DNA from 2 places in the Rossellomorea sp. GCM10028870 genome. Region 1 is predicted to be linked to the other one. Evidence: riboswitches for the same ligand, from Rfam matches in the RefSeq annotation. Region 1 holds a riboswitch; the other holds the start of a gene.
The links. Region 1 has a riboswitch for S-adenosylmethionine ahead of mtnK (S-methyl-5-thioribose kinase). Riboswitches for the same ligand answer to the same signal wherever they lie in the genome.

Region 1 (6,353 bases):
GTCCATCAAACCCAATCGCTCCATAGGCAAAGTCATGTACAACACAAATATCATGCTGATCGGCAAGTTTCACTGTTTCTTCAAAAAATGAGGTTGTAGCGATCGCACCAGTAGGATTATTAGGATAGTTAAGAAACATTAACTTTGCACTTTCTAACTCTTCACGAGACTGTTCTCGATAATCAGGTAGAAATCCATTTTCCTCACGGAGAGGCATTTTGATCATGCGGGCTTCTGCTAATGCTACCCCGGATAAATAATCCGGGTAACCAGGATCAGGCACTAATACACCATCACCAGGGTTCAATAAACATTGAGGAATTTCAACTAAACCTGCCTTTCCTCCGAACAGCACAGCTACCTCTGTTTCCGAATCTACTTTTACACCGTATTCACGGAGGTAGAAGGCGGCAATCGCCTCTTTAAATGACGATAAGCCACGGAATGGAGGATATTTATGATTCGATGGTGAAGCAGCTGCTTCTGTCAGTTTTTCCACAATATGTGGAGGAGTCGGCTGATCCGGATTTCCCTGCCCTAAATTAATGACATCATGTCCCTCTTCCACAACCGCATTCACTGTACTTGCAAGGGATGCGAAAAATTGTTCAGGTAATAAATCTAAACGTTTTGCCTTACTAAAGGTTTTCATATACTCACCCACTACATTTTTTTGAAAATTAATTACTTTCAAATTCTAGTCACAAATGATATAACGGAAAATAAAGAATGTAAAGGAATAAATTCCAAAAGTCTATAATGAGGTGAAGCAAATGATTCAAAAGATAGGTCTCGCACAAATGGATATTGTGTTCGGAAACCCTGAAGAAAACAAGAAAAAAGTAGAACAATGGGTTAAAAAAGCGAAGAATGACGGCTGTGATACAGTTGTGCTGCCTGAGCTTTGGACGACTGGATATGACCTTACAAGAATGGATGACATCGCTGATAACGGAGCGAAAGATTCATCTTCTTTCCTGACTTCTCTATCAAAGAAATATTCCATTCACATTGTAGGTGGTTCTGTGGCAAACAAAACACAGAATGGGGTGAGCAATACACTTTTAGTTGCGAATTCCGATGGCAGGTTGGTGAAACAGTATTCAAAGCTTCACCTTTTCAAGCTAATGAATGAACATCATTATTTACTTCCTGGACAAGAAGATGGCATGTTCACCCTTCAAGAAACAGAGATGGCAGGATTGATTTGTTACGACATTCGTTTTCCGGAATGGTTCAGAAAACATGTACTATTGGGAGCCAAGATTGTTTTTGTCGTAGCAGAGTGGCCAGCAGCACGAATTGATCACTGGCAGACCCTCTTAAGGGCACGAGCGATTGAAAATCAGTGCTTTGTAATCGCCTGCAACCGTGTGGGCAGTGACCCGAACAATGAATTCGGCGGTTGTTCCCTCATCATTGATCCCTGGGGAGAAATTCTTTCAAAGGGATCTCAAACGGAAGAATTGGTTTCAGCTGAAATCAATTTACATGAAGTAGAAAGAGTCCGAAAACAGATTCCGATATTTCAGGATCGAAGACCTGATTTTTATTAGAAAGGTTATTTCTTTAAAAAAACCGTTGACATGGAAAATACTTCAATGGTACCATTCAATTCATATGGAACATTCTGAAAGTTTAATTAAATAGCGTACGCAACTCTTATCAAGAGCTGGCTGAGGGATTTGGCCCTATGAAGCCCAGCAACCGACCATAATACCGTATTAAAACGGGGCGCAGTAAGCGCCGGATTGACTAATCCAGTAAGGCACGGTGCTAATTCCAACAGAAAGATTATCTTTCTGAGAGATAAGAGGCGACGAAGATACCTTCTTCAAGCCTCTTTCGAACATGGAAAGAGGCTTTTCTAATGCCACGGAAAAGCCTCCATAACACTGTACTCATAAGGGTGTACTAAAAGGAGGAACGAAAATGGCAATTACTAAACTCAATACGTATCAACCACTAACTGAACAGTCGGCAATTGTGCTGGCCATTCGTTTAAGAATTTTTGAAGATGGAACTCTCTTGACATGTAAAGAAATAGGAGACGGCAACTTAAACTTGGTATTTCATGTAGTAGAGAGTGAAACAGGTAAAGGAATCATTATTAAGCAAGCACTTCCCTATGCAAAGGTTGTAGGGGAAAGTTGGCCATTGACAATCGAACGGGCAAGAATCGAAGCCGGTGCTCTAAAGCTTCAACGATCATTTGTAGGGGATCTGGTTCCTGAAGTGTACTACTCAGATCCTGCACTTGCGATTACGGTAATGGAGGATTTGAGTGCACTGACGATTGCCCGGGCAGGCCTTATCAAAGGGGAAAAGTATCCACAGCTCTCCCAAGACATCGGAACTTTTTTAGCCAATACACTGTATTTCACATCTGATTATGCCCTTCATCCTTTCAAGAAAAAGGAATACGTGAAAGAATTTTCAAATCCTGAGCTATGCAAAATTACTGAAGATCTCGTATTTACTGATCCTTTTTTCAATAGTGAAACCAATGAATTTGAGGAAGAGTTATCTCAAGATGTTCAAAAATTATGGGAAGATTTCACTGTAAAGCTTGAGGTGGCAAAATTGAAAAAGAGCTTTCTGACTGAAGGGGAAGCGCTGCTGCATGGAGACCTTCATACTGGTAGCATCTTTGTAGATCAGAACCAAACAAAAGTGATCGATCCCGAGTTCGCCTTTTATGGACCGATTGGCTTTGACATTGGACAATTCATTGCAAACCTCATCTTCCAGGCGGTTTCAAAACCTGAAGAGAAGGATACGATTCTCCATCACATCCAGAATACCTGGAACGTCTTCTCTACGACGTTCTCCAAACATTGGATGGAAAGCCGAGATGCCTACACGAAAGTAAATGGCTACCTTGAATATGTATTGGAGAAAAGCTTTCAGGACAGCATCGGCTTTGCAGGATGTGAATGTATCAGAAGAACCATTGGCCTTGCTCATGTTGAAGATTTGGAGAGCATCGCTGATCAGGAACAAAGAATAAAAGCTAAACGTACTTGCATAGCTCTTGGAAAAGAACTGATCGTGAAACGCAAACAGATCCAGTCCATTGAGGGACTCATATCCTTAATACAGTCACATTCTTAATGAATAAAGGAGATTGACATGACACAAACACTTACAATTCCAACTTCACTAGAGTGGCATGAAGATTATTTACTGATTCTAAATCAACAAAAACTGCCTAACATAGTGGAATACAATAAACTCTCGACCATTGAAGATTATTATGATGCGATTATCACCCTAAAAGTGAGAGGGGCTCCTGCTATTGGCATCACGGCGGCTTACGGATTAGCCCAAGCAGCCTGTCAGTATGAAGCGAATACCCTAGCAGAATTCATGGACCTCTTTCATCGGGACAAGAAATACCTCATTGAATCACGGCCTACTGCAGTCAACTTGGTTTGGGCTTTAAATCGCCTGGAAAAGGTATTAGAGCATATATCTTCGGTTAATGAAGCCAAAACCAATTTACTCCATGCTGCAATCCAACTTCATGCAGAAGACGAGGCAGTATGTCGTTTAATAGGAGAATATGGATTAAGTATATTGAAGGACAAACATAAGGTGATGACCATTTGTAACGCAGGTTCCATTGCAACGAGTAAATATGGGACGGCATTAGCCCCATTTCATTTAGGAAGAGAAAAAGGAAAAGCTTTTCAGGTTTACGCATGTGAAACGCGGCCCGTTCTGCAAGGGGCACGACTGACTGCTTGGGAATTACAACAATCCGGAGTTGACGTCACCCTCATCACCGATAGCATGGCGGCTCATACAATGAAAGAAAAAGGTATAGAAGCAGTCATCGTTGGTGCTGATCGCATCTCTGCCAATGGGGATACCGCAAATAAAATCGGAACGTCCATGCTTGCCATTCTGTGTAAACACTTCAATATTCCTTTTTATGTTTCTGCTCCATCCTCCACATTCGATCTTTCAATCCGAAACGGTAATGAGATTCCGATTGAAGAAAGAACCCGGGAAGAGATCACAACAGTAGGTGGAACATTGATTGCACCAGAAAACGTTCCTGTTTATAATCCCGCCTTCGATGTTACTTCTCATGAGTTGATTACAGGCATTATAACGGAAAAAGGTGTTCTCTACCCTAGCTTTGAAGAAAGTATTCAACAAACCATCGGTTAAATCCAAAGGAAGAGCAGGAGATCCCTCCTGCTCTTCCTTTTACTTCCTTGCTATTTCTCATACAGTTTTGACGATGCCCACATCTCCCTCGGGTTCACTTCGTATATGCCATTTTCCCGATACATAAACTGATGAATAATAAATTCTCTTCTCAGGGTTGCAAAGTCCTCATGAAATTGTTGAATATATTCATTCAAATCTTTTTCCTTATATTTTTCTCCCACCTTTAATCCTTCCACCATATGTTCCAATATAAATAATTTCTTTTTTTGTTGAGAAGGAATATTTTTGATTCGTCCATTTTTCTCAAGGAAATTATTCTTTACCTTCTGTTTTTCTTTCAATAACTTCTCTGACATCACATTTTCCCCTTCCTCTTCCTGAGCAAACTGATGAAGAACATTTCCATGATGACTCAAAACCTTTTTATTCAAATAGTAGTAAACCGTGTTCTTCTCTCTTCGTGAATAAACAAGATTGCACTCTTTCAGTTTCGTTAGATGATGGGATATTGTCGGGGCAGTGAGTCCCAGTTTTCCCGCAATGGCTCCCACATGTAAGCTTTCAGATGCCAGTAAATAGACAATCTTGATTCGGGTAGCATCACCCATCGTTTTATGAAAAGCTACCTGTTTACTTAATTGCAAAAGGTCTCCTCCTCACTATTTAGATTACCATCTAATTAGATGGTAATCTAAATAGGGTTGTAATTCAATCACTAATTATAAAAGGTTCTTTTCTTAAACTTTGTTGCTTTTGAAAAAGCGAGTAGTGGGTTGATTTCCGCTCCAGGTGCTCGCTTTCCGCGGGGCGTGAGTTGAGCCTCCTCGGGCTTTGCCCTGCGGGGTCTCAACTTTCCCGTTATTCCCGCAGGAGTCGAGCACCTTCCGCTCCAATCAACTTTCTAAGTGTGAGTTTCTTACTCTAGACTAATATAAATATCATAATTGTTTAGAATACAGCATTTTTCAAAATGTACAGTAGATTTTAGCTGGTATAGGACAAACTGTTTCATTCAATTGTTTATTAGCATAAATAAGCTGTGTCACGAAAACTCTTATACATGGTGAGGGCTGCGTAGACTCCATTTTGGTCGTTCTGAGACCCCGTTCGGCTAAGCTGAGGAGGCTCGGCCGAATGCTAGCTGCAAGTGGAGCAGTTCCCTCACCACCTAGTACACGCTAATTGACAGAGCCCTGAAGAGCTTATGTTAAAAAGCAACAATCTTTGAGAAAAGAGCGGTATAAAAAAACAGGCAACCTCCATTTGGAGGATGCCTGTTTTTCATTCTATTGTTCTAACAACAATAAGGTTTCTTTCTTATCCACCTGCTTACCGGCATAGCCTGTAAGTGTTTTATTCTTTCCAATGACCCGGTGACATGGGATGATGATGGGGAAACGATTGGCTTTATTCGCTTGTCCTACTGCCCTTACAGCTTTAGGTCTTTGAATCGCTTGGGCTACATCCTGATAAGACCAGGTTTCACCAAATGGAATCTGCTGCAGGATTTTCCATACTTCTTTCTGAAAAGCTGTTCCTTCTATCTTTAAAGGAAGATCAAATTCCCTTCTCTCTCCTTTAAAAAATTGTCTGATTTGTTCTTGTGCAATTTTTAATATCGGATGATCCGTATCAGAATCCGCTTTCCCCTCATCTTCTATAAACTGTACTGAAATAAGATAGCTCTGATCTGCTTGAAGCTCTAGTTTCCCAATTGGGCTCTCCATCACAATTGCATGAAATGACATTATACTGGACTCCTTTAAGATTTAGGTAGATAAATGTGGAAGATGGTTCCTTCTCCGACGATACTCTCAACCCGAACGCTTCCTTTATGCTCTTTAATAATTTTAAAGCTTACCATTAGGCCAAGTCCAGTCCCCCGTTCCTTCGTAGTATAGAACGGTTCGCCAAGCTTTTTAATTTTATCCTTTGAAATCCCGCCTCCCTGGTCTTTTATTCTAATATGAATCATTTCATCCTCTGTCTCTTGAATCTCGATGGAAATAACCCCACCGTCCGTCATTACTTCAATCGCATTCTTGATCACATTAATGAATACCTGCTTTAACTGATTTGGTTCTGCAATGATGGTAGAGAGATTCTTTTGGTAATTCTCCTCGTACTGCACATTGTGCATAACTGCCTGAGCACTTAATAGTTCAACCGTA
Region 2 (6,353 bases), on a different contig from region 1:
TGGAGACTTTTCTTAAAGAAGGAAAGCTAAGGTTGTGCTGAACGGTTTCATGAATGAACAACCCTTCTTTTCGTCTTTCTTCCGGAACAAGTGCCAGACCATTTTGAACCGCATCCCGGGGAGAGTGAATCCTCAGCTTCTTTCCTCCCAGAAAATAGTCACCCGATTCTACCTGAGAGGCTCCGAATAAGGCTTTGGCAAGCTCGGTTTTTCCCGCTCCCACAAGCCCGACCACTCCGACTACTTCTCCTGCCTTAACGGATAAATGGATATCCTTCACCTTTTGTCCGTCTTCGAGCCCCCTCACTTCGTAAAGCGTTTCACCGATCGGCAGCGTTCTTTTCTGAAACTCTTCTCTATATGTTCCTCCAAGCATGGCTTCAATGATCTTGTGAGAGGTTGTTTGTTGTGTTCCAAACGTTCCAATGGTCTCTCCGTCTCTCATGACCGTGATGCGATCGGAAAGCTGAAATACTTCCGGGAGCCTGTGAGAGATGAAAATGACCCCTACTCTCTCTTTCTTTAAATCTTCTATGACTCGGAATAACTTTTCCGTCTCAGAAGAACTTAAAGGTGCCGTTGGTTCATCCAAAATCAATACTTTCGCTTGTTGAAGCAGGCTTCTGGCAATGAGCACCAGCTGCTTTTCAGCGAGACTTAAGTGTGACGCAGGCTGACCGAGGGGAATGGTTTCTGCCCCGATGCGTCTAAGCGCCTCCGACGCTTCTTTCTTTAATGACTTTTTAGTAATAAAGAAGGAACCTTTTTGTGAGAACTGATCAAGGACGATATTTTCCGCTACAGAAAGTCCAGGGACAATGGCCGTGTCCACTTCCTGGTACACGCAATGGATGCCATGCTCCTTCGCTTTTTTCGGAGATTGATAGTCTCTTTTTTCAGAGTGAAGGATGATGTCTCCGCTGTCCTGCACATAGGCTCCTGATAAAATCTTCATCAGCGTACTTTTCCCTGCACCATTCGCCCCCAAGAGGGCATGGACCTCCCCCTCTTTCACATCGAAGCTTGCATTCTTTAGGGCTTTCACTCCTGAGAAGGTTTTATTGATATCGATCATTTCTAACAGTGGAGACGTCATCTCTTTTAACTCCTTTCTACTCTTTGAACGATTCTTCAAGCGTTTTTAATTCATCTGTATAGCCTTGCTCACTTGCTCCCCAGCCATCTACATGCTCGTGTAATTGATCTGTGGTAATCGTTTCTCCAGGCAATGCTTCTTTTTCAATAAATACCGGCTCAAGCTTTACTTTCTCAGGCGTTTCCTCGCCATTTAGCTTTTGATATAAAAACCGGACCTGCACGCGTCCGATATCTTTCGGATCAACGGCTGCCGATGCCACCCACGGGCTTCCATCTTTTTGAATGATTTGCAGGTCTTCATCACTCATGTCGATTCCATATACTTTGATTTCATCTCTCCCTGCCGCTTCGATTGCCCGAACGGCGCCTTTTGCAAATTCATCCCAAGCAGCCCAAACAGCATCGATGTCACCTTTGTTCGGATACTGTTTCAATATGGCCTCCATTTGAGCCTGTGTATCCAGTGCTGTATTCTGAGTAGCCGCTCCAAATGCCGCCACCTCTTTAATATCAGGATTTTTTTCTAAAAACTCCTGATAGGCTACTTGGCGTCTTTCCATCGGGGCAAAGCCTGCAACCCAAATTTTCACGATCTCACCCTTACCGCCAATCTCATCTGAAAGCTTCGTCAAGGTTTGTTCAGCCATTTGCTGATCACCCTGTTCGAGGACCGTCACCTCTTCTGAAGCAACATCCGCATCGAATACGACAACCGGAATGTTTTGTTCCTTCGCTTTTTCCACCCCTGATTGCAGTGCTTCTTTCGTTCCATGATCGATGAGGATCCCATCAAACTTTTGATTGATGGCCGCATCCAGGTTAGAAGACATTTTTGCCAGGTCCCCTTCAGACGTAAATACTTGAACCTTGCCCCCAAACTTCTCTACCTGCTCTTTGACACCTTCTATGTATTGAGCGGAAAATGTCCCTAAATTGATTTGCATAATAAGGGCGATCTTTTTATTGGCCAATGGATGATCAGATGTTGCTTCCTTCTTCTCTCCACTGTCTGCGTCCGCCTCCTGGGATACCTTTGGCTGACAAGCGACTAAACTGAAAATAAGTGCGAGTAATACGAATAATGATGCCGTTTTTTTCATCTTTCTTTTCTCCTCCCGAGGTGATATGCCTCAATTTTTTAAAATATTCTTTTCATAAAAGATATTTGTTGTTTTAAAACCGGGATCTGCAAAGGCTCTGTCAACCAGTATGGCTGGATGGTGAGGGGAACCGCTCCGCTTGCAGCTAGCGTACGGCCGAGCCTCCTCAGCTTCGCTTCCGGGGTCTCGGCACGCCCGTTTTTCCGCAGGAGTCTACGCAGTTCCCCTCACCATCTATAAGAGATTTCCGTGACAGAGCTCAGTATTGACAGAGCAATCTAAAGGAAAGTATCCCTACTTTAAAGCTATTATCGACCTCCGTACACCTGGAGCGGAAATCAATCAGCACTTTCCCTTTAAAAGCAACAAAGTTCACAAAACATTCTTTGCAAATAAAAAAACCCCTTTTCCCAAGAGAAAAGAGGTTTATGTATAAATAAACGTACTCTTATCACTCAGGAAATTCTTCCTGCAGGTCTTAGCACCTTTCCGTCTAAACGGTAGGTTGCCGGGCGTCATCGGGCCAGTCCCTCTGCCAACTCTTTATAAGAGATTATGAAATTTGGTATAGTTCGCATGCGCTATAAACGATATGTTAACGATATGCGGGAATATTGTCAATATTCTTTTTTGGAAAATTTTATAGATGAGATTAAAGAGGAGTTCGTGAAAATTGTCGTTATTTGTAGAATGGTCGATAAATTCCGATTCCCCTTAAAAATCGGCCACCCCCACCCTAAAAAAAACCGCCCTCCCAAACCAGGGAGAGCAGTTACATAATCAAATCTTATTTCTCACCATACGCAAGTGACGCTTCCACGAAGTCTCTGAATAGAGGCTGCGGGCGTGTCGGGCGTGAAGTGAATTCAGGATGGAATTGAGATGCGACGAACCATGGGTGATCGCTTAGCTCGATGATTTCCACAAGACGGCCATCAGGGCTTGTGCCTGAGAAGATGAAGCCGGCTTTTTCCATTTGCTCACGGTAGTGATTGTTGAATTCGAAGCGGTGGCGGTGACGCTCATAAACCACTTCTCCGTCGTAGGCCGCATAGGCTTTTGAACCTTTTGTCAGCTTACATGGGTATAGTCCAAGACGCAGTGTCCCACCAAGATCTTCGATGTCCTTTTGTTCTGGTAAAAGGTCGATGACAGGGTATGGCGTTTCAGGATTTAACTCAGCAGAGTGAGCTCCTTCCAATCCAAGAACATTACGTGCGTATTCTACAGATGCCAGCTGCATACCAAGGCAGATTCCGAGGAAAGGTACCTTGTTTTCACGGGCATATTGAGTCGCAGCGATTTTCCCTTCTACTCCACGGTCACCGAAGCCACCTGGTACAAGGATTCCATCTACATCTGCCAGTTTTTCTGCTACATTTGCGTTGTCGATCAGCTCAGAGTTCAACCATCTTACTTCGATGTCGCTATCGAAATGGTAGCCTGCGTGACGAAGGGCTTCCACTACTGAGATATACGCATCCTGCAGTTCAACATACTTCCCTACCAGGGCGATTCTTGTTTTACGGGACAGGTTTTTCACTCTATCAACGAGTTCATTCCACTCGGTCATGTCTGCTTCGTGGCAATTAAGCTTCAAGTGCTGACATGTGATTTCATCAAGCTTTTGATCCTGTAGTGCAAGTGGTACAGAGTATAGTGTATCTGCGTCCATTGCTTCGATTACAGCATTTTTATCAATATCACAGAATAACGCGATTTTGTCTTTCATGTCTTGAGTCATTGGCATTTCTGTACGCACGACGATGACATTTGGCTGTATACCAAGACTGCGAAGCTCTTTTACGCTATGCTGAGTCGGTTTTGTTTTCATTTCACCAGCTGCTTTGATGTAAGGTACAAGTGTACAGTGGATATACATCACATTGTCACGGCCTACATCGCTCTTGATCTGGCGAATGGCTTCAAGGAATGGCAGAGATTCGATATCCCCTACTGTTCCGCCGATTTCCGTGATCACGACATCTGAATTGGTTTCGCGTCCGGCACGGTATACGCGCTCTTTGATTTCATTCGTGATGTGTGGGATAACTTGTACCGTTCCACCAAGATAATCACCGCGACGCTCTTTCTTCAGTACAGTTGAATAGATTTTACCCGTTGTCACAGAGCTGTATTTCGTTAAGTTTATATCAACGAAACGCTCGTAGTGACCTAAGTCAAGATCCGTTTCTGCACCATCATCGGTTACGAATACTTCACCGTGCTGATATGGACTCATCGTTCCTGGATCCACGTTGATGTATGGATCAAACTTCTGGATCGTGACGCTCACTCCACGGTTTTTCAATAGTCTACCAAGGGACGCTGCTGTGATCCCTTTCCCTAGTGACGACACTACGCCGCCTGTTACGAAAATATACTTAGTCATGTATATGTCCCCCTTCAAAGTAAGTTTGGTTCAAAAAAAGTAGAGGGTGTCTCCTATGTATTCATGTCATGAATTTATCTTGTTCAAAGAAGGACAAGTCCATTCTCATAAAATAAATTCATCTGCATAAACCGCTAAAAGACAGCCTCTTATTATCAATATACATAAAAATGTAAGGGGTTTTGAAAAGATAGATCCTCCACACATAAGGTTTAGGTAAAACCCTATTATGTCAAAGCTTTCTTCTTACAAAAATAAAAAACGCCCCGCTTACAAACATGTAAGGGGAGCGTGATATACGTTATTCGTCCCTTTTTAGGGAGCCCAAATAAAATACTACCTTCCTGTGAGGAAGAAGTCAAGCACTGAATAAGAATAGAATTTTCAATCATTTTGAGCATATTAAAAAGCTCCCCGAAGGCAAAATACCTTTTGGGGAGCAGCCATTCCAGTCGAAGAGATTACTTCTCTTCCTCATCTTCTTCTAACTCTTCTTCTTCGTCTTCATCATCATCTACTTCATCAAATTCATCGATTTCGAGTTCATCATCGTCTTCATCGATGTCCAGATCTTCGTCTTCATCGTCAACGGCATCCACATCGTCGTCGTCATCCGTCAGATCGTCGTCATCGTCCGTGTCATCAAGGTCATCGTAATCAAGATCTTCATCGTCCAGATCATCGAAATCATCCAGATCCAGATCTTCATCTTCTTTTTTCTTCGCTTTTTTCTTTTTGCTGGATTTCATTGTTGGAACGGTTTCTTCCTCAATTTGATCAACCGGATACCATTCTCTTAATCCCCAACGATTATCACCCATGGCAATAAAGCGTCCATCGATATTCAGGTCCGTATAGAATTGAAGTAAACGGCTGCGAACCTCTTTATCAGAGATTTCAAGCAAACCTTTAATTTCTTTGACTACTTCTTCGAATGCCATTGCTTGCTTTTTCTCTACTAAAATTTCATGTGCCAACTCAATAAATGATGTTTGACGTAATTCTTCTTTGGATAACTGCTTAAGACTCAATTTACGCACTTCCTTTCTCTATTTCACACTCTACTAAGTAGAGTAAAAAAGGGCAAAAATTCTCCATTATCAATTCTAACCATATTAATCATTATAAACAATATAAAAGACTTTATGCTATAGCTATCTAGTTTTTCTCGCATTTTTTTCACAACCTGGGGTCAGGATGGCCTCCCACTTTCCCACTCCTCTTCTTTTTCACCGTTTCGGATCACACGGAACGCTTCATAGAAAAGATAGAAAGAGAGTAGAAAAAAAGGAATCGCCCCTAATTGCAATTGATATAGAAATACAGCTGCGAATATGATGATGGTCAATAGTATATAACGAAAAATGGTCTTCACAGTCTCACATCCAAACGTATATATCGTTCTTATCCATTCACCTGTCTGATAATTCTCATTATAAAGGAAATGATACCCGACTACTATTAAGATCGTGTTAAAAATTGGTTGATTTTGTTTAAAGGATAGACTGTTTATGGACTTTTTAAACATATTTCGTTATGTGTGCAAGGTTGTTAATACGTTTATTGATACCCCTGCTATAGAGGCACCTAGAAAAAGAGACCACTGCATCACCACAGTAGTCTCTTTTTCTTCTATGTTGTTACATATTACGACGGTATTGCCCGCCTACTTCGTAGAGGGCTCGTGTGATTTGGCCAAGACTGGCTACTTTCACGGTTTCCATGAGTTCTTCAAAGATGTTTCCTCCGTTCACTGCTGCTTG

Region 2: linked by a shared signal. The riboswitch ahead of ACFQWC_RS19370 (sugar ABC transporter substrate-binding protein) and the one ahead of mtnK (S-methyl-5-thioribose kinase) in region 1 are both predicted to bind S-adenosylmethionine.

What each region holds. Positions count from the first base shown of each region.
Region 1 covers NZ_JBHTGN010000001.1:1,720,981-1,727,333, forward strand. The annotation lists gene ACFQWC_RS08870 (pyridoxal phosphate-dependent aminotransferase) at 1-652, opposite strand, end outside; gene ACFQWC_RS08875 (carbon-nitrogen family hydrolase) at 774-1,556, shown strand; SAM riboswitch class I at 1,660-1,816, shown strand; gene mtnK (S-methyl-5-thioribose kinase) at 1,933-3,114, shown strand; gene mtnA (S-methyl-5-thioribose-1-phosphate isomerase) at 3,133-4,179, shown strand; gene ACFQWC_RS08890 (DUF2087 domain-containing protein) at 4,230-4,826, opposite strand; gene ACFQWC_RS08895 (methylated-DNA--[protein]-cysteine S-methyltransferase) at 5,469-5,930, opposite strand; gene ACFQWC_RS08900 (PAS domain S-box protein) at 5,945-6,353, opposite strand, start outside.
Region 2 covers NZ_JBHTGN010000005.1:179,366-185,718, reverse strand. The annotation lists gene ACFQWC_RS19375 (sugar ABC transporter ATP-binding protein) at 1-1,096, opposite strand, end outside; gene ACFQWC_RS19370 (sugar ABC transporter substrate-binding protein) at 1,113-2,198, opposite strand; SAM riboswitch class I at 2,644-2,750, opposite strand; gene ACFQWC_RS19365 (CTP synthase) at 2,986-4,590, opposite strand; gene rpoE (DNA-directed RNA polymerase subunit delta) at 5,052-5,630, opposite strand; gene ACFQWC_RS19355 (hypothetical protein) at 5,783-5,965, opposite strand; gene icmF (fused isobutyryl-CoA mutase/GTPase IcmF) at 6,231-6,353, opposite strand, start outside.